3 regions of the Burkholderia sola genome follow, and region 2 is predicted to be linked to each of the others. Evidence: predicted binding sites of a transcription regulator. Region 2 holds the regulator's gene; each other region holds the start of a gene.

Region 1 (7,010 bases), 860 kb from region 2:
CGCGCTTCGCCGCGCTCGCCGCCCAGCAGCTCGCTCGCGCGGTTCGCGATCACCTCGTTGAGGTTCATGTTGGTCTGCGTGCCGGAGCCCGTCTGCCACACCGCGAGCGGGAATTCGCGCGGATGCTTGCCGGCGATGATCTCGTCGGCGGCTTCGATGATCGCGTGCGCCTTGTCGTCGGCGAGCACGCCGAGCGACTGGTTGACGGCCGCCGCGGCCCGCTTGACGATCGCGAGCGCGTGGATCAGCTCGGGCGACTGCTTCTCCGTCGAGATCCGGAAATTCTGCAGCGAGCGCTCGGTCTGCGCGCCCCAGAGCCGGTCGGCCGGCACGGCGATCTCGCCGAACGTGTCGCGTTCCATCCGAACTGCTTCATTCATGATGCACTCCTCCTGGAAAGGGGAAAGGCCGCGCGTCGTCGCGCGGCGTCAGGCGTAATCAGACGTATCGTGAGGCAGTCGCGCCGCTGGCGCGGCGTCTCGAGCGGTTCAGCCGACAAGCATAGCGCCGGCCGCGATTTCGCGTCGTGTCGTGCCCACGGCGCGTGACGCGCGCAAACCGGCGCTAGCGCGCCGCCGCGATCAGCGACGCGGTCTTGCGGTGGAAGCGCCATGCCATCAGCACGGCGACGCTCGCGAGGCCCGCCGCGAGCCCCCACCACAGGCCGCGCGCGCCCAGGCCCGCGTGGAAGGCGAACCAGTAGCCGGTCGGGAAGCCGATGCCCCAGTAGCCGAGGGTCGCGGCGAGCATCGGGATGCGCGTGTCCTTCAGGCCGCGCAGCGCACCGGACCCGACGGTCTGCATCCCGTCGACGATCTGGAACACCGCGGCGATGCCGAGCAGCGACGCGGCGAGCGACACCGTGGCCGCGTTGGCCGGGTCGTCGAGGTGCAGGTACAGGCCGACGATCGTATGCGGCGCGACGATCATCACGAGGCCGGACAGCGACATGAAGCCGACGCCGAGCGCGAGCGCGACGAAGCCCGCGTGCCGCGCGGCGACGGGCGAACCCGCGCCGATCCAGTAGCCGACGCGCACGTTGGCCGCCTGGCCGATCGCGAGCGGCACCATGAACGACACCGACGCGACGTTCAGCGCGATCTGGTGCGCGGCGAGCGACGTCGCGCCCAGCACGCCGACGGTGAGGCCGGTGGCGAGGAACAGCGTCGATTCGACGCCGTACGTGATCGCGACCGGCCAGCCGATGCCGATCAGTTCGCCCATCACGGGCAGCTTCGGGCGCGCGGCGGTCACGAAATGGCGAAAGCGCTGCCGGCCGTGCAGCAGCCAGATCAGCGCGAGCGCGGTGAGCCAGATCGTGATCGTCGTCGCGACGGCCGAGCCGAGAAAGCCGAGGCGCGGCAGTCCGAATGCGCCGTGGATCAGCCCGTAGTTCAGCACGCCGTTGACGCCGACGCCGCCGATCGATACCCACAACAGCCGCCGCGCGGCACCGATCGCTGGCAGGAACGCGCGCATCAGCCCGACGCCGATCAGGCTGCCGAGCGCCGCGAAGCGCAGGATGCCCGTGTATTCGCCGACGTGATGCGCGAGCAGCGGCGGCTCGTGGAACATCAGCAGGATCGGTTCGGCCAGCGACAGCGCGACGATCGCCGGAATCGCGAGCAGCACGGACAGCGCGAAGCCCGTCCAGTAGATGTGCGGCACGCGCTCCTCGGCCTGCGCGCCGCGCGCGTGCGCGACGCTCACGCTGACCGACGACAGCGCGCCTTGCAGGATCGTCACGATCACGAAGAAGAAGTTCGCGCCGAGCCCGCCCGCCGCGAGCGAATCGGGGCCGAGCGAACCGAGCAGCACCGTGTCGGTGACGCTCATCGCCATCTGGGACAGTTGCGCGATCGCGAGCGGCGCGGCGAGGCGCGCGGTATCGGCGGCATGACTGGACAGGGACGGCGGCGCGGCGGCCGTCCGCGTGAGACCGGAATGCGACATGGAATGGGCGCTCGCGCGGGTGCGGGCCCGCGCTGTATGTCGTTATTTTGAGAGACGGCTAGCTTACGGCTTTATTCGTACCGTGTCGAACGCGTGCGCCGATGGCCATGTCGCGGGCAGGGGAACGGCCAGGGCCTGCGCAAGCCCGTTATCAGCGTGAACGGGCGCTATGCCTCGCGTACCGCGATGCGCGTGTCGCCGAGCAGTACGACCTGGCCCGCGCGGATTTTGCAGGTCTTGCGCAGCTCGACCGCGCCGTCGACTTTCACCGCGCCGGACGCGACGATCAGTTTCGCGGTGCCGCCGCTGTCCGCGAGGCCGGTGATCTTGAGAAGGTTGTGCAGCTCGACGTATTCGCCGGTCAGCGTGAAATCCAGATTGGGCATGACGAGGAAGGTGCGCGGTGCGCGGGAGGAAACGCTCCGCATCATACGGCACCGCGGGCCGGCACGCGAGCGCGGGCCGCCGCCGCACGTTGTAAAGGACTGTGAGCGATTCGTCAGCAAATGAAACGGTGGGTAACAGTCTGAGAGATTCGCGAACCGGCCGCGTGGGCCGCGGGTCTTCTGTCGTACCTGCTGCGTGTTGCGGCGGGAACGCGACGGTCCGCATCGCTGCGGACCGGGCGCACAACTTCGTGAGGAGAATTGCCATGTCCAAGATTCGTACGATGCTGATCGGTGCCGCGCTGACGGCGTTCGCCACTTCGGCCGCATTCGCCCAGACGGGCACGACGGCGCAAGGCGCGGCGGGTGCCGGCGTACAGACGCAGGCTCCGGCGGCAGGTGTCGGCGCAGGCGTGCAGGGTGGTGCCGGCGCGAACGCGTCGGGCAATGCGACGGGCGGCGCGACCGATGCGGTCGGCGCGGCAGCCGATGGCGCGAAGGATACGACGTCGTCGGCCGTCCATTCGACCAAGAAGCACACGAAGCATGCGGCGAAGTCGGCCAAGAGCCATGCGGGCTCGGCCAAGAAGAAGGCCGACGACGCGACCGAAGGCGGCGCCTCGGTCGGCGCGCAGGGCGGCGCATCGGCCCAGGGCGCCACGCAGTAAGCAGTGTCCGGCGCCGTCGCGACGCGTGTTTTCGGACGGCGCGTCGCGACGGGCGATCGTCCGGCGGCCCGGTTCGCTTTGCGCGAATCGGGCCGTTTTCGTGGGGTAATAAGCGGGACGCGTACTTACGGCCGGCGCTGGCCTTGCCCCTGGCCCTGGGCCGGCCGCACCGCAGCCGGCGTGAATACGCTGCGCAGCCACGCGGCGAGGCGCGCGAAGACGTCGTACGGTTCCTCGACGAAGATCTCCGGCTTCAGCAGCCGCAGGTATTCCATGATCTGCTGCGCTTCCTGCTTCTGGAACGAGCCGTGCGCGAGCCCGAGCCGCAGCAGCCCGCGCAGTTCGCCGAGCTTGTCGCGCGCGGTGCTGCCGACGCTCATCTCGCATGCGAGCTTGGCCTCGTAGATCCGCTGCCGCAGCGATTCCGCGAGCCGCCACGCGGGCGTCTGCATCAGTTCCTCGAGCGTCTGGATGTCCTGCGCCGCCGCCTTGATCTGCGACGCGAGCGGGTCGATCAGCGACGCGTCGCCCTGTGCTTCGGCGACGATCGCCTTCGCCCAGTCGCGGCATGCCTTCGCGAGCTCGTCGGGCGTCCATTCGGAGCGCGACGCGAAGCCGAAGCCGAATTCGCCGGCCTGCCGCATCAGGATCGCGACGACGTCCGGAAATTCCTTGTCGAGCGTGCGCTTGGCCCATGCGTACTGGCCGCCCTGCAGCATCCGCTGCACGGCGTGCTCGGTCAGCGGCACCATGTTGTCGAGCAGCTTGGCGCGCAGGAAATCCTCGAACGACGGCGTCGCGAATTGCGGGTCGAGTTTCAGCGATACGCGCACGAACGCGTCGTAGTCCTTGCGCAGGGACTCGAGCGTGTCGTCCTTGAGGGAAAGGGTGATCTGGCCCATGAATCATCTCGATGACGGCCCGCGCAAGCCGGCGCCGGCGCGGCGCACCGGAGCGGGCGCCGCGTCGACTGACCGATGCGCGCCGGGGCCGGTGGCGGGTCTTCCTCTCCTATATCGGCGGGCCGCGCGGAAACTTGAGCGCGCGCGATGGAGCGTGCGCTCAGGCAGGCGGCCAGTGCGGGATGACGACCCCTTGCCACAGGAAGAACACCGCGAGCCCGGCTGCGATGGTGACGAGCGGCCGGCGGGTCGCGGCCGACACGAGCACGGCCGCGAGCGCGCCGACGAGCTGCGGATTGCGCCACGTCAGCTCGGCCGTGCCGCCGTGCGGCGAGACGGTCATCGGCACGATGATCGCGGTCAGCACGGTGACCGGCACGAAGCCGAGCGCGGTCCGCACGAGCGGCGGGAACGTCAGCCGCTCGCCGAACAGGAACAGCGTCGAGCGGATCGCATACGTGATGACGGCCATCCCGAGGATCAACAGCGCGTAGTTCACGATGCGGCCTCCGGGCGAGAGCGGGCCCGCGTGCGGTCGTGCCGCAGCGTGAGCACGACGCCGATCGCGACGCCGGCGGCGACCGCGCCGAGCAGCCCGAGCTTGTACGGCCAGCCCTGCCAGAAGTACGCGAGCGTGCCGGCCGTCGCGGCCGCCGCGAAGTAGCGCAGCGTGCCGAGCTGCGGGACGACGATCGCGATGAAGGTCGCCGCCATCGCGAAGTCGAGGCCGAGCGACTGCAGGCCCGGGAACGCCGTGCCGAAGCCGATGCCCGCGAGCGTCCAGACCTGCCAGTTCAGGTACATCGCGAGCCCGGAGCCGAAAAAGTAGTGGGGGCCGATCGTGCCGGGCGGGTAGTGCCGGTAGTGCCCGTAGGCGACCGCGAACACTTCGTCGGTCATCAACGCGCCGAGCGTCGCGCGCCAGCGCAGCGGCAGGTGTGCGACATAGGGCGCGAGCGTCGCGCTGTACAGCAGGTGGCGCAGGTTCACGATCAGCGTCGTGGCGAGCACGACGGCGAAGCTCGCGCTGCCGGCGATCAGGCCGAGCGCGATGAACTGCGCGGACCCCGCGAACACGGCGAGCGACATCAGCGCGCCATGCCAGGCGGCAAGCGGGCCGCTGCCGACGAGCGTGCCGAAAATCACGCCGAACGGCGCGGCGCCGATCATCATCGGAATCGTGTCGCGCGCGCCATCGAGCCATTCGTTGAGCGGGCGACGCGGGGGTGAGGCGGGTGTCTCGTTCAAGTAGCGCTCCTCCATGAGCTGGAGGATAGCGGGCCGGTGGCGGGCCGGCTTGTATGTTCTTGCGCTCGCGGGAGCGGGGTCGGTGCCCGAGTGTCGGCCGGCGCGGCGGGTCGCTGCGCGGTGCGGTCCGACCGACGACGGCGGGAAGCCGTGCGTCAGCTTGCCTGCCAGCGCCCGGGCGGCACGCCGAACATCCGTTTGAAATGCCGCGTGAAGTGGCTCTGGTCGACGAAGCCGCTGGCCGCGGCGACATCGGCGACCGGCACGCCCGCGCGTAACGGTGCCAGCGCGCGCTGCAGCCGCAGCTGGTTGCGCCACGCATGCGGCGGCATGCCGGTCGTACGCGTGAACAGACGCGCGGCGTGGAACGGCGACAGGCCGACCGCCTGCGCGACGTCGTCGAGCGTCACCGCGGACGTCAGATCGGCGGCGAGCCGCTCGCGCATCGCGTCGACGCGCGGTTCGTCGGCCGCGAGCGGCGCCGGTTGCGGCCGCACGTCGGCATGGCGCACGATCAGCGTCGACAGCGCGTCGAGCATCGCGGTTTCGGCGGCGAGCGGATCGTAGACGCGCGGCGCGTCGGTAGCCGGACCGTCGGCCGCATGCGACGACAGCGCGCGCTCGCTGCCGGCTTCCAGCATCCGATGCGCGAGCGTGAGCCGGGCCGCCAGATCGGCGTCGCGGATCACGCCGGGGGCGAACCATGGCGGATCCTGCGGGCGGCCCGCGACTGCACTCGCGAGTTCGCGGATGAATTCCACCGGCATGTAACTGACGCGATAGCACCAGCCCTCGTCGGCGGCACGCGACCCCGTATGCACTTCGCCGGGATTGATCACGGGCACGGTGCCCGTTTCGGCGACATAGCCGTTGCCGCGATAGGTGAAGCGTTCCGCGCCTTCGAGAATCACGGGGATCGTGTACGCATCGTGCCAGTGGGGCGCGAACGCGTGATCGCGATAGGTGGCCGTGAGCAGGTCCGCGTCCGGCACGAGCGGCGTGCGCCAGTAGCGTGCGGAATCGGGAAGGCGGGTGGCGGACATGATCGGGCGCGGGAGCGGTCGAACCGACAGTGTATCGCTCGCGCCCCCGGCGGGTGCGGGCTTACTTGACCGGAATCGTCGTGCCGGCCGGCATCGGCACCGCGGTGACGGCGTTCTTCGGGCTGCCGCTGACGATGCGGTCGCTGTAGGTCAGATAGACGATCGTGTTGCGTTTCTTGTCGACCACGCGCACGACGTGCAGCGTCTTGAAGATGAACGACATGCGTTCGCTGAATACGTCGGCCTGCTGCTTGAGCGGTTCCTTGAAGCTGATCGGGCCGACCTGCCGGCACGCGATCGACGCTTCGCTCGGATCCTCGGCGACGCCGAGCGTGCCCTTGATCCCGCCGGTGCGCGCGCGCGACACGTAGCAGGTCACGCCGTTCACGACCGGATCGTCATAGGCCTCGACGACCACGCGATCGGAACCCGTGACGCGGAAATGGGTGTTGACGCTGCCGACTTCCTCCGCGTGCGCGAGCGGTGCGGCGGCGACGGCGGAGAGCAGGAGGGCGGCGGGGGCGAAACGGAGGAGGCGATGCTTCATCGACGGAACCGGATGCGGATGCGGGACAGAGACTCTAGCATGCGCATGACCGGGTCACGCAACGCAGGAAGGCGGACAAGGGGGCCGGAAAAACAAAAGGCCCGTCGAATGACGGGCCTTTCGCTATTTGGCTCCCCGACCTGGGCTCGAACCAGGGACCTACGGATTAACAGTCCGGCGCTCTACCGACTGAGCTATCGGGGAATAAATCGGTACATCTGCGTGCTATGTTTTCCAACAAAAAACCCGTCCACTTTCAACGG
Region 2 (7,010 bases):
CGGCTGGCTGATTTCGCAGAAGACGTTCGAGCTGAAGTTCGACCGCCTGAACCCGATCTCGGGCCTCGGCCGGATCTTCTCGATCCAGGGGCCGATCCAGCTCGGGATGTCGATCGCGAAGACGCTGGTCGTCGGCGGGATCGGCGGCATCGCGATCTGGCGCAGCAAGGACGAGCTGCTCAGCCTCGCGACGCAGCCGCTCGGCGCCGCGCTGCCCGATGCGCTGCATCTGGTCGCCGTGTGCTGCGGCACGACGGTCGCCGGGATGCTGGTGGTCGCCGGGCTCGACGTGCCTTACCAACTCTGGCAGTACAACAAGAAGTTGCGCATGACGAAGGAAGAAGTGAAGCGCGAGCATCGCGAGAACGAAGGCGATCCGCACGTGAAGGGGCGGATCCGCCAGCAGCAGCGCGCGATTGCGCGGCGCCGGATGATGGCGGCCGTGCCGAAGGCCGACGTGGTCGTCACGAACCCGACGCACTTCGCGGTCGCGCTGCAATACACGGACGGCGAGATGCGCGCGCCGAAGGTGGTCGCGAAGGGCGTGAACCTCGTCGCCGCGCGCATCCGCGAACTCGCGGCCGAACACAACGTGCCGCTGCTCGAAGCGCCGCCGCTCGCGCGTGCGCTGTATCACAACGTCGAACTCGAGCGCGAGATCCCCGGTTCGCTGTACTCGGCCGTGGCCGAAGTGCTCGCATGGGTTTACCAGCTCAAGCGCTTCCGCTCGGAAGGCGGCGCGTTCCCGGCGATGCCGGTCGATCTCGACGTGCCGGCCGAACTCGACAAGGGCACGTCGGTCGCCGCCGACGACGAACGTGAAGAAGCCGAGGACGCCCTCGGCCAGCAAGGGAACGCGGCATGAGCACCCCGACCACCGGCCTGTTCGGCAAGCGCGCGAACCCGTTCGCGGGCACCAACCTGCGCGCGCTCGCGGGCCCGATCCTCATCTGCATGATCCTGGGGATGATGATCCTGCCGCTGCCGCCGATGCTGCTGGATCTGCTGTTCACGTTCAACATCGCGCTGTCCGTGATGGTGCTGCTCGTCAGCATGTACACGATGAAGCCGCTCGACTTCGCGGCGTTCCCGAGCGTGCTGCTGTTCTCGACGCTGCTGCGCCTGTCGCTGAACGTCGCGTCGACCCGCGTCGTGCTGCTCGAAGGCCATACCGGGCCCGACGCGGCCGGCCAGGTGATCGAAGCATTCGGCCACTTCCTCGTCGGCGGCAACTTCGCGGTCGGCATCGTCGTGTTCGTGATCCTGATGATCATCAACTTCATGGTGATCACGAAGGGTGCGGGGCGGATCGCCGAAGTGTCCGCGCGCTTCACGCTCGATGCGATGCCCGGCAAGCAGATGGCGATCGACGCCGATCTGAACGCGGGCCTCATCAACGAGGAACAGGCGCGCAAGCGGCGCCTGGCCGTCTCGCAGGAAGCCGAGTTCTACGGGTCGATGGACGGCGCGTCGAAGTTCGTGCGCGGCGATGCGATCGCCGGCCTGATCATCATGGCGATCAACGTGATCGGCGGGCTGATCGTCGGGATGGTCCAGCACGACATGAGCTTCGCCGCGGCCGGCACCAACTACACGCTGCTGACGATCGGCGACGGCCTCGTCGCGCAGATCCCGTCGCTCGTGATCTCGACCGCGGCCGGCGTGATCGTGTCGCGCGTCGCCACCGACGAGGACATCGGCACGCAGATCACCGGCCAGCTGTTCACGAACCCGCGCGTGCTGAACATCACCGGCGCGATCATCGTGCTGATGGGGCTGATCCCGGGCATGCCGCACTTCGCGTTCCTCGCGCTCGGCGGCGGCGCGATCTGGCTGGCGCGCACGCAGACCAAGCGCGCGGCGGCCCGCAAGGCGGCCGGCGACGTGACCGACATCGCGCCGCCCGCCGTGCTGCCGGCCGACAGCCACGAAGCGACCTGGGACGACGTGCAGCTGATCGACCCGCTCGGCCTCGAAGTCGGCTACCGGCTGATCCCGCTCGTCGACAAGAACAGCGACGGCGAGCTGCTCAAGCGCATCAAGAGCATCCGCAAGAAATTCGCGCAGGAAATCGGCTTCCTGCCGCCGGTGATCCATATCCGCGACAACCTCGAACTGCGGCCGAACGCGTACCGGATCGCGCTGAAGGGCGTCGAGATCGGCTTCGGCGAAGTGTTCCCGGGCCAGTGGCTCGCGATCAACCCGGGCCAGGTGACAGCCGCGCTGCCGGGCGCCGTCACGCAGGACCCGGCGTTCGGGCTGCCGGCCGTGTGGATCGACGTCGCGCTGCGCGAGCAGGCGCAGGTGTACGGCTACACGGTGGTCGACGCAAGCACGGTCGTCGCGACGCACCTGAACCATCTCGTCGTCCAGCACGCGGCCGAGCTGCTCGGCCGCCAGGAAGTGCAGGCGCTCGTCGAGCGCACCGGCAAGGACGCGCCGTCGCTCGTCGAGGACCTGGTGCCGAAGACGATCTCGCTCACCACGCTGCAGAAGGTGCTGCAGAACCTGCTCGAGGAAGGCGTGCCGATTCGCGACATGCGCACGATCCTCGAGGCCGTGTCCGAGCATGCGGGCCGCGGCGACGCGTTCGAGATCACGGCCGCGGTGCGGCTCTCGCTCGGCCGCGCGATCACGCAGCAGTGGTATCCGGGCAACGGCGAAATGCAGGTGATGGGCCTCGACGCGAACCTGGAGCGCGTGCTGTCGCAGGCGCTCGCCACCGGCGCGAACCCGGGCCTCGAACCCGGTCTCGCGCACAACCTTCTGACCGGCACGCAGCAAGCGATGCTGCGTCAACAGAATCTCGGGCTGCCGCCCGTGCTGCTCGTGCAGCACGCGCTGCGCGCGATGCTCGCGCGTTTCCTGCGCCGCAGCCTGCCGCAACTGAAAGTGCTGTCGTACGCCGAAGTGCCGGACACACGCACGATCAAAGTCGTTAACGTCATCGGGGGTTCCGCTTGAACATTCGCAAATTCACCGGCGCAACGAGCCGCGACGCACTTCGTCTCGTGCGCGAGGCGCTCGGCGCCGACGCGGTCGTGCTGTCGAACCGCACGCTCGATGACGGCAGCGTCGAAATCGTTGCACTCGCCGATTCGGATCTCGCCGCGGTGGCGCCGCCGGCCGCGCGTGGGCGCCTCGCCACGTCGCGCGCGCCGGACTCCGTGCCGGCCGCCGCCGTGCCGGGCATCGTGTCGCGCCCGGGGACCGCCCCGCGCCCGGCCGCCAATCCGTATGCGGCCGGCGAAGGCGGGCTGCCGGACGTGTTCTCGTCCGTGTTCGGCGCGAGCGCCGACGCGCAAGACGCGGATGCGCACCCCGCGTCGATCGATGCAGACGCGCCCGCGGCGGCAGCGCCGTCGAGCGCTGCATCGGCCGCGGTCGGATCGCCGGCCGCCGGATCGCCGGCCGCCACTTCCGAACCCGCACCGTGGCTGGTCGAGCACGCGAAGCGCCTGACGCAGCAGCGCGACGCGCTGATCGCCCGTGCGCAGGCGCCCGCCGAGCCGCAGGCGAGCGCGCCCGCGCCGCAAGCCGCCGCCCGCGCGACGCCGCCCGACTGGGCGCGCGACATCGTGCGCGACGCCGAGCGCCGGATGCCGGCCGCCGCAGCGCCGGCCGCCGCCAAGCGCGCAGCCGACACGGGCGCCGCGTACGGCGCCAAGCAGACCGACCGCACGCGCCTGTCCGCCGACGCGGCCGCCGTGGTGGCCGATGCGGTGAAGTCGCGCATCGAGCGGATCGTCAACGACACGGTGATGCAGGAGCTGGGCGAGCTGCGCGGGATGATGGAAGAGCAGTTCGACAGCCTGATGTGGCACGACCGCCAGCGTCGCAGCTCCGTGCACGGCGCGCTGACGAAGCACCTGTTCGCGGCCGGCTTCTCCGCGCAGCTCGTGCGGATGCTGGTCGACAACCTGCCGTCCGGCGACGGCGCGCAGACCTTCGAGCAGGCCGCCGAATGGGCGCAGTCGGTGCTCGCATCGAACCTGCCGGTGCTCGACAGCGAGGACGCGCTGATGGAGCGCGGCGGCGTGTTCGCGCTGATGGGGCCGACCGGCGTCGGCAAGACGACCACCACCGCGAAGCTGGCCGCGCGCTGCGTGATGCGCTTCGGCGCGAGCAAGGTCGCGCTGCTGACCACCGACAGCTACCGGATCGGCGGCCACGAGCAACTGCGGATCTTCGGCAAGATCCTCGGCGTGCCGGTTCACGCGGTGAAGGATGCGGGCGACCTCGCGCTCGCGCTGTCCGAGCTGCGCAACAAGCACATCGTGCTGATCGACACGATCGGCATGAGCCAGCGCGACCGCGCGGTGTCCGACCAGATCGCGATGCTGCACGGCGCGAACGCGCCGGTGCAGCGCCTGCTGCTGCTGAACGCGACGAGCCATGGCGATACGCTGAACGAAGTCGTGCAGGCGTACCGCAGCGCGGGCGAGCACCCTGACCTGGCCGGCTGCATCCTCACGAAGCTCGACGAGGCGACCCACCTCGGCAGCGTGCTCGACACGGTAATCCGCTACAAGCTGCCGGTCCACTACGTGTCGACCGGCCAGAAGGTGCCGGAGAACCTGTACGTCGCGTCGACCAAATTCCTGCTGAAGAGCGCGTTCTGTGTGCCGCGCGACGGCTCGCCCTTCGTGCCGCAAGACGAGGACATGCCGACGCTGCTTTCCGCACTGACCGCACGTTCCACCGCCGAGCTGCACGAGGTGCGATTTGGATAAACGGATCATCGACCAGGCCGAAGGGCTGCGGCGCCTGCTGGCCGGGCGCGCGTCGCGCATCGTCGCGGTGACGGGCGGGCCGGCGGGCGTCGGCTGCACGTCCACCGTGGTGAACCTCGCGGCGGCGCTCGCGTCGCTCGGCAAGGACGTGCTCGTCGTCGACGAGCGCGCCGACGTGCATTCGGCCAGCGCGACGCTCGCCGGCGCGTGGCTGCGCGACGGCGAACGCACGCGGGTGGCGGCCGGCTTCGGCCTGTGCGGCGCCGCCCAGCTCGCGCGCGCCGGCTACAGCGACGCGCAGCTGAGCGACTTCATCGACGGCCCGGCCGACATCGTCCTCGTCGACGCGCAGCTCGGCGCCGACGGATCGCTGTCGGCGCTCGCGCGCGAAGCGCACGACGTGCTGATCGTCACGCGGGTTGCCGTGCAGGCGATCACCGAGGCGTATGCGTGCATGAAGCGGCTGCATTTCGCGCACGCGTTCGCGCAGTTCCGCGTGCTGACCAATCAGGTCGCCAGCCACGCGGACGCGAAGACGGCCTTCGACAACCTCGCGGGCGTCGCGAGCCGCTACCTGACCGTGTCGATCGCCGATGCGGGCTGCGTGAGCGCCGATCCGCTCGTCGAGCACGCCCGCGAACTGATGCATGCGGTAGTCGACGCGTTCCCGTCGTCGGCTGCCGCGCGCGATTACCGGCAGATTGCCGCCGACCTGTTGTACTGGCCGATGCGCCCCGGTTCGGGCGCGGGCCGCGCGGTCCACGCCGGCGGCAAGCCGTCGTATGAGGCGGGCGCGGCACACGCCGCGTGAGCGCCACCCGAAGGAGGGAGCCATGATGTACAACGCTCAAGGAAAGATGTCCCAGGCCGACGTGCTCGCGCAATATGCGCCGCTCGTGCGCCGCCTCGGACTGCAACTCGTCGCGAAGATGCCGGCGAGCGTCGATCTCGACGATCTGATCCAGGCCGGCATGATCGGCCTGATGGACGCGGCCGGCCGCTACAAGGAAGACCAGGGCGCGCAGTTCGAGACCTACGCGACGCAGCGCATCCGCGGCGCGATGCTCGACGAGCTGCGCAGCAACGACTGGCTGCCGCGCAGCCTGCGCAAGACGTCGCGCGAGGTCGAGCATGCGGTGCACCAGGTCGAGCAGCACCTCGGCCGCTCGGCGAGCGAGACCGAGATCGCGCAGCACCTCAACATGCCGCTCGACGAATACCAGGGGATGCTGCAGGACCTGCACGGCAGCCAGCTCATCTACTACGAGGATTTCGATCGCGCGGCCGACGACGAGCCGTTCCTCGACCGCTATCGCGTCGATCATGCCGATCCGTTGTCGGCGCTGCTCGACGAGCATCTGCGCGAGGCGCTCGTCGAGGCGATCGAGCGGCTGCCGGAGCGCGAGAAGCTGCTGATGTCGCTGTACTACGAACGGGGTCTGAATCTGCGCGAAATCGGCGCGGTGCTCGAGGTGAGCGAATCGCGCGTATGCCAGCTCCACAGCCAGGCCGTCGCGCGCCTGCGCGCACGGCTGCGCGAACAGGCGTGGGTCGGCGCGGAGTCCTGACCCCGAAGTCCTGCCCTTTCGGCCACGGCCGCGCGTGCCCGCGCCGCGCGCGTCTCGTGCCGACGCGTCGTCGTTGCGCATTTCGCGCGCCGATTTGCTACAATCCCCTCCGTTTTCCGAGGAGCGTTGCGACGGACCATCAGCGTCCGCCAGGCTCGGAAGGCTTCACCAAGCAGCCGTGCGGCGATCGTTTCGAGCGACCGTCGCGCCGGCCCCGCTTCCTGAACGGCGCTCACGTCACCAATCTAGAAACTTTTTAGAAAGGAGGGCGTGATGAACGCCATTATCGATTCCAAGGCTTCCCACGATTACGTCGTCGCCGACATGGCGCTGGCCGGCTGGGGCCGCAAGGAACTGAACATCGCCGAGACCGAAATGCCGGGCCTCGTGCAGATCCGCGACGAATACAAGGCGCAGCAGCCGCTGAAGGGCGCGCGCATCGCCGGTTCCCTGCACATGACGATCCAGACGGGCGTGCTGATCGAGACGCTGAAGGCGCTCGGCGCGGACGTCCGCTGGGCGTCGTGCAACATCTTCTCGACGCAGGATCACGCGGCGGCCGCGATCGTCGAAGCCGGCACGCCGGTGTTCGCGTTCAAGGGCGAGTCGCTCGACGAATACTGGGAGTTCTCGCACCGCATCTTCGAATGGCCGAACGGCGAATTCGCGAACATGATCCTGGACGACGGCGGCGACGCAACGCTGCTGC
Region 3 (7,010 bases), on a different replicon from region 2:
AGTAATCCACAGCGCGCCTTGGTGTTCGGCCAAGGCCGCGCGGTAGAGGCGGACGTTGTCGACGAGCACGTCGACGGTATCGGGCAAGCGAACGGGCAGGACGTCGCCTGGCCTCATGCGAAGCAGTTCGTCGAGGCGCATGTCCTTGGACAGCACGTGCACCGACATCGTGACGGGGATGCACACGTTGGCCGGAGCACTATCGGGTGCAGGACGCACGTGCTGAGCATCGAGGCGTGCAAACAAGTGGTCGACCCACCTGTCGTCCAATGCGAATTCGACGTCGCCACCGACGTTGCGCAAGGGGTCCGAGATGGTCATGCGCAGGACGCGGACGCCCGGGCCGGGCAGGACGTCCCCGCTTGGCAAAAAGGGCTCTGCCTGGTCGCCGAGCATCGCCGAAGCAAACGCGGCTAGCAGCGCGGTGTGTTGTTGTGCCGCGAAACGCCGTTCCGCCCCGGTTTCCGGCACGGGCGCTGGGGCGTTCGGCACGGCTTCGTCCAGCGAAGTGCCGTAATGACAGGCCAGCAGCGCCAGCAGTAGCGTGCGGTCGCAGCGCACTGAAATCTGTCCATGGTTGCATGCGTAGGTGCGCCAGACGGCTGCATTGCGCGACCGCATCGCGGCGACAGAGAGCTCGGTGGCGACGAAGCGCGTGCCACGGCGCAGATTGAACCGTTCATGAAGGGAGTGGTCGATTCTGCGCTTGATATCTTGCAGCACATCCTCGAGCAAATGGTATGGACGCCCCAGCGTGCACGGATCAAGCACCACCGGAGATGCGACTCGACTGCTGCGGGAGTGGGAGGGAGATGCTGACACGGTCAAGGGGTCGTTTTGAAGAAGAGTGGGCGCCATTGTCGGCAGCGTGCTGCATGGAGCGGAGAATGTTGAACAGAGTTTGAACACCCCAAAAAAAACGACCCGCTCGTGGCGGGCCGGTTTTGGACTCCAGTGAATCGCGAGGCAATGCTTACTGGAGCAGCGACAAGACCATCTGGTTCATGCTGCTGGTTTGCTTGAGCATGGACATGCTGGCTTGCAGCAGTACTTGCTGCGAGCTCATCTTGGCGGATTCCGATGCCATGTCGGCGTCCATGATGCGGCCTTCGGCGTCAGCCGTGTTCGTCGACATGTTGGCCAGGTTGTTGTGGGTGTGCTCGAGGCGGTTTTCTGCCGCACCGATGGCCGAGCGCAGCGCGCCCACGTCGTCGAGTACGTTGTTGATCAGATCGATCGTCGCGTTGGCGCTTTTAGTCAGCTCCTCGCCGGCCACTTCAGGCGTGCCTTCTGCCGGGCCCTTGTAAGTTGCCGACAGGCCCTCGAACTTGGTGTCCGCGTTTGTGACGTGCTTGGAGAAATCGACGGTCATCGTTTCGTCCTTGGTGGCGCCGATCTGGAAAGTGATTTCCTTGGTCAGGCGACCGCCCTCGCTCGCTACCGTGTCGTCTGCATTTTTGACTTCCTTCTGCATCAGCTTGGCGCCGCCGTACGACGTGTTCTTCATGATGTTCGACAGTTCCTTGCCCAGCGCATCGTACTCGGCCTGCATGGCAGACTTTTCGTTTGCCGAGGACGATCCGTCCGCGGCCTGCGTGGCCAGATCCTTCATGCGGTACAGAATGTTGGTGACTTCCTTCATCGCGCCGTCCGCAGTTTGGAGCAGCGACGATGCATTTTGCGTGTTCTGCATGGCCATGCCCATGCCGCGGGTTTGCGCTTGCAGGCGCACGGCGATCTGCAGGCCGGCGGCGTCGTCCTTGGCGGAGTTGATGCGCAAGCCGGTGCCCAAGCGGGTCATCGTGGTGTTCAGGCAGCTGCTCGTGTTGCCGATGGCCTTCTTGATGTTCATGGCGGCGGCGTTGGTGTGCAGGCTCAGCATGGTATGTAATCCTTAAGTCTAGACTAGGTTTTGGGGTATTTGTTTGTCGCTGCCCACTTGTCAGGAGGCGACGCCTGTTCAAGACGGCAGGCGATCCACAGACGTTAAATCGAATCGAGTCGGCCAAGCGGGAGATGCGGCGCGGCGGACGTGCGAACGTCGAGATTGCTTCTCCGCTGGCGGAGGAAGGCTTGCCATTTGAGCGGTGCCGAGCGGTGGCGCTATGAGTCGCTGCAATAGCGCCAGTGAATACTGCTGTGCTGGCGTTTCCGCGCGTGGCGACATGCTATTGATCCAGCCCGTGTAATGGGGCGACTCCGGAAAATAAGAGTTGTCTGATATTGGGCACGGCGGATTTCGCTCACACTTTAGCTCTACATTGGGATCTGTATCGCAGGTCCAAACGGAGCTGTTTGAGATTCAGGTCTCGCCGTGCAAACTTCAGGCTTGGCATTTCTCTTGACGCCGGTTCGAACTTGGGTTGCCCGTCCGTTAGGTTGCTGGCGATTCGCCGGCAGTGACGAGCGTTGCGCATGACGCGTGTTGAGAAACGTACGAGTTCGGTTTGACTGACGCCTGATCTTCAATCTCAGGGCCTTTCTCGCACCCTGTGCATCTGCGGGTTACTGACGCAGTGCCGAGCGATTTCGGCTCCGCCGAAATGTTTGCGGCCTCGCGATATTTTTTCGCATCAAGGACGCCGCAATTCGTATGTGCATTCTGTCTATCCTTGCGGAGGGAACTCCGCTGCTTAACCGTGGGCTCCACGAATTCCGGTCGATCGCGTATTGACGGGATAAGTCAGTGGGTGCCTCCCAAAATCCTCATCAGTCTCGCAATCATGTCGACAGTCACACCCGCCGATGCAAAAAAGCCGCGCATTGCGCTCCTGGAAGACAACGTCGCACATGCGAGAACCGTTCGGCACTGGCTCGAGGCCGCGGGCTACGACGCTATTGTCGAGCACGACGGCAGTCGCTTTATCGACCGCATCGGCCAAGAGAAGGTCGATATGCTTCTACTCGATTGGGATGTGCCCGGCATGACCGGCATCGACGTGCTGATAGACATGCGCAAGCGGGTCGACTATCTGATTCCCATCGTGTTGCTCACTCAGCATGACGACGAGCGCGATATCCTGCACGGCTTGAGCTGCGGGGCGGATGACTATCTGGTCAAGCCTATCAGCGAGCGAATGTTGATTGCGCGCGTTATCGCCCAGTTGCGCAAATGGTACCCGGGGGTCCAGCGCAATCAGCAAATCAGATTTTCCGGATTCGTACTCGACGAGACCATGCGCACGGCGACGTTGCCCGACGGCGAGCAAGTCTCGCTGCCTGAGCGCGAGTTTTCCATTGCGCTGTACCTATTCGCGCACGCCGGACGCGTGGTGAGTCGCGATGTGCTGCTCAAGCAAGTTTGGGGTGCGGCGGATTCGTCGAATGTCGGCACGTTGGCGACCTATATCACGCGGGTGCGAAACGGTCTTCGCCTGCGTTCGAACGGGCTCAGGATTTCGAGCGTGTATCGCTACGGGTATCGCCTCGAGCGGTTGGCGGATGGCGCCGACAACGACCTGGATTGAGCTTGCAGCAAGCTGGTGGATCTATGCGCGCACTCATTTCCCGCTTGATGGCGATTGGCCCCTTGCGCGGCCTTGTCGTCCTTGCGATGCTGGCGCTGGCTACGTTGAGCGGCAACCCCGGCAGCGGCGTGGTGTCGGGCGCGCTTGATCGTGTGCTGTTCGATATGATGGCGCAGGTGGTTGCGCATCGGTCGACGCGACAGGTGGTGGTGGTCAACATCGACGAAGGGGCGGTCGCGCAACTGGACCCGCATGGCATGGACGCGTATTTGGCGCAATTGCTCGGCGCCCTTGGGAAGGCGCGCAGCGTCACGCTCGATTTGCCGCTGTGGCCCGGGTTCGATTATTCGAGTCTGCGCGCCGGCATGCGATCATGTTCGCATACCGTGTTGGTCGAGCCAGGCCTCGCCGGGCACGCAGGAGGCTGTTCAAGCCTGCTGCCGCCGGCACTCAGTTCGCTTGCTGCCGCGCGCAGCCAGCGCATCGTTACGATGGGCCACTACGGTGTGGTGAGTGGTTTCGTACCTTACCGTCTGTCCGCGGGCGTCCGTTATGCACACGTTGCACTCGATGCGCTGCGGGTGGCGGGCATCGAGCCGCCGTTGCCGGTCGTCGATTTCGTCAGGCCATACGCGCAGTCGATCGGGGCCGCACGCACGCCGGCGGTGATGACAATGCTGCCGGCATCGATGCACCTCACGCAGTATTCGGATATTGATGTGCTGCAGCAACGCGTACCTGCGGATGCGTTCGATGGGAAGGTGGTATTCGTCGGTAGTCACGCGTGGGGCGCCGGAGGGATGTTCCAGATCTCGTCGCTCAACTCGCACGAGGTTACGCGCTCACAACTCGACGCGCTCATCGCCGACGCCGTGGCCTCAGGCAATCTCGCGCGTGAAGCGCCCGCCGCCGTCGGGGTGTCGATCTATCTGATCCTCGCGTTCGGCGTCGTGCTGATCTGCGTGTTTGTGCCCGGTCGGGCGGTGCATCTGGCGGCGCTCGGCTGGGGCGCGCTGATCTTCGCCGTTCCACTGGGAATGCTGGTATTCCATATCTGGTTGCCGCTGGGGCTGCTTCCGGTTGTTTGCCTGCTGATCTACGGCTTTTTTGCGTGGGAGCGACATGCTCGCATGCTCTCGATGTTGCGGGGCGAATTGCGCGAATGGGGAGCGATCGCCGCCGCGATCCATCCGCGAGAGGGTGCTGCCGCGGTCGCTGCACCGTCCGGGCGGTCCGACGAACTGGTCGGCATCAAGGCAGCGTTGCTGCAGGTACGCGGCTGGCAAAAGCTCTACGTCGACATGGTCAACCGGTTTCCGTATCCAGTCTTTCTCACGATGGGCGGCCACGTTGCCGTGTGGAACGCGAAGGCTGCCACTTTAATGCGCGAGGACTCCGCAGGTGAGCTGACCGACGCTCGATTGCCATTCATGCAAGTCGAGCGGCTCGTGGCCGAGAGCGTATGCAAGGGCGGAGACGCCAGTCGTGAAATCGAATGGGGCGGTCGCACCTACATGCTGATGTGCGAACGGCTGTCGAGTGGGCTGAGCGGGGATACTTCTTCCGACGGCGACACGCAGATGTCCCACCTGGTTTGTCTGATCGACCTTTGCGATCTGAAGGGATTTGTCTCGCACGACAAGTGGATGTTGCGTCATATCGCCCATGATCTGCGCAGCCCACTGACGGCCATCCTGTCGTTGATCGATCGCCGGGGCGCGTCCGTTGGCGGCAATCCGGACGGGGAGTCGGATCGCGCCTTCCTGAGCGATCTACGGCAGCAGGCTTCATACTCGTTACGTATTGCGAAGGACTTCATGCAGTTGAGCCGTGCCGAACGACTCGATCGGACCGAATTCGAACCGGTGGCGTTGAGCGAGGTGGCCGAAGAGGCGATCGACCAGAACTGGCTCGCCGCCGAGCAAAAGGGCGTCGTGTTGCGCGAACCGGCATTCCTGGTCGAAGACACCCTCGTCAGCGGAAATGGAGACATGCTCATGCGTGCGGTCGTCAACGTGCTGGACAACGCGATCAAGTATTCGCCGCCTGGTGCCGTAGTGTCGCTCACCATCGGCTCGGCTGGCGACGGCGCACTGGTACTGACGGTGGCTGACAGCGGCGTCGGCATGACCGACGACACGGTCCGTCGCCTGTTCGAGCCGTTCTTCCAGGCCGAGCGCAAGGCCGATGGCAGCGCCAGCGTCGGATTGGGGTTGCCTTTCGTCAAGGCCGTGATCGAAAGACACGGCGGCACGGTTGCCGTGCACAGTGCGCCAGGGAGCGGCACCGTGTTCGAGCTGATCCTGCCACGCGTCTCGTCGAAGGCGCGAGGTGTTGGATCGCTGGAAACGGTCGGCGTAACCCGACCTGCGACGGTGGCGATGACTGCCGCGCCCGCGCGTGGCTGCCGGTTCGCGATGTAGCGCGACGCCAGGGGCGCTCGGGAGCGGGGCCGCCCCGAACCATGCTCCTCCATTTTTTACCGGCTCATTTGCCGTATGGTCGTTCTCTGCCCGACCGAGCACGAGCAGCAGTGACAGGCCGCCGTTAGCGGGCCAATCAATGTTTCGTTGAACATTCTCGTTCTACGACGGATGACGTCCCAGAATCCGTGCCATAGCCAATCTGGAGCCGCCATGACTGTCGACCTCTCGAGCGCGATGCTCGATTCGATTCGCCAATCCGTCATCCAAAAAAACGATGACCCGAAAACCGAAGCCGCCTCCGCCGACATCGCGGGTGGCTTCGCCGATTTACTCAAACAGGCCGTGCGTGGCACGGATGCGCAACAACATCACGCCGACGATCTCGTCACCGCCGTGGAAACAGGCGCCAGCGATGACCTCGTGGGCGCCATGCTTGCCAGCCAGCAGGCAAGCCTGTCGTTCTCCACAATGGTCCAGGTGCGTAACAAGGTCATGAGTGCTTTTGACGACATCATCAAGATGCAGGTTTGATGAGGACCGCAAACGTGCTTGCTCAAGTCAAGGCTCAGATTGCGCGCTTCGCGCCTCCCGGCCATTTCCGATTGCCGTCCCCCGCGGCGCTGTCCAAACTGGCGCCCATCGTCATCCTGGCGATTAGCCTAGCGGCGCTGACCATGATGCTGATGCATCGTCAGGACTCGCGCTACAAACCGCTTTTTGGCTCCCAGGAAGCCGTGGTCGCCGCCGACATGATGGCCGCGCTGGACGCCGACGGCATTCCGTACCGTATCCACCCGGACAGTGGCCAGGTGCTGGTGCCGGAGCAGAAGCTCGGCGCCGCGCGCATGATGCTGGCCGCCAAGGGTGTGGTAGCCAAATTGCCGGAGGGGCTGGAGCAGGTGGACAAGAGCGATCCGCTGGGCGTCAGTCAGTTCGTGCAGGACGTCCGGTTTCGGCGTGGCCTCGAAGGCGAACTGACGCAGAGCGTGATGGCGCTCGAGCCGGTGTCGTCGGCTCGTGTGCATCTGTCGATCGCCAAATCGGCGTCGTTCATTCTGGCCGATGGCGACAAGAGTTCGGCGTCGGTGGTGCTCACGCTCAAGCCCAACCGCAAGCT

Evidence for each region. Region 2 encodes FliA, which starts transcription of late flagellar genes. Its sites were predicted from a motif close to CTAAAGTTTNNNNNNNNNNNGCCGNTA; they were not measured.
Region 1: KR541_RS05080 (DUF4088 family protein) is a predicted target of FliA. The motif match lies at 4,022-4,048, and genes of this name have one in related genera.
Region 3: KR541_RS35080 (flagellin N-terminal helical domain-containing protein) is a predicted target of FliA. The motif match lies at 1,964-1,990, and genes of this name have one in related genera.

The regions. Positions count from the first base shown of each region.
Region 1 is NZ_FR989675.1:1,082,894-1,089,903, forward strand. It holds gene fumC (class II fumarate hydratase) at 1-380, opposite strand, end outside; gene norM (multidrug efflux MATE transporter NorM) at 565-1,953, opposite strand; gene KR541_RS05070 (RNA-binding S4 domain-containing protein) at 2,121-2,339, opposite strand; gene KR541_RS05075 (hypothetical protein) at 2,606-3,007, shown strand; gene KR541_RS05080 (DUF4088 family protein) at 3,133-3,909, opposite strand; gene KR541_RS05085 (AzlD domain-containing protein) at 4,070-4,408, opposite strand; gene KR541_RS05090 (AzlC family ABC transporter permease) at 4,405-5,172, opposite strand; gene KR541_RS05095 (AraC family transcriptional regulator) at 5,313-6,200, opposite strand; gene KR541_RS05100 (CreA family protein) at 6,262-6,747, opposite strand; tRNA gene KR541_RS05105 (tRNA-Asn) at 6,876-6,951, opposite strand.
Region 2 is NZ_FR989675.1:223,644-230,653, forward strand. It holds gene flhB (flagellar biosynthesis protein FlhB) at 1-865, shown strand, start outside; gene flhA (flagellar biosynthesis protein FlhA) at 862-2,964, shown strand; gene flhF (flagellar biosynthesis GTPase FlhF) at 2,961-4,733, shown strand; gene KR541_RS01010 (nucleotide-binding protein) at 4,726-5,544, shown strand; gene KR541_RS01015 (RNA polymerase sigma factor FliA) at 5,567-6,301, shown strand; S-adenosyl-L-homocysteine riboswitch at 6,414-6,542, shown strand; gene ahcY (adenosylhomocysteinase) at 6,575-7,010, shown strand, end outside.
Region 3 is NZ_FR989677.1:1,112,715-1,119,724, reverse strand. It holds gene KR541_RS35085 (FliM/FliN family flagellar motor switch protein) at 1-774, opposite strand, end outside; gene KR541_RS35080 (flagellin N-terminal helical domain-containing protein) at 974-1,882, opposite strand; gene KR541_RS35075 (response regulator transcription factor) at 2,724-3,467, shown strand; gene KR541_RS35070 (sensor histidine kinase) at 3,491-5,890, shown strand; gene fliE (flagellar hook-basal body complex protein FliE) at 6,104-6,424, shown strand; gene fliF (flagellar basal-body MS-ring/collar protein FliF) at 6,424-7,010, shown strand, end outside.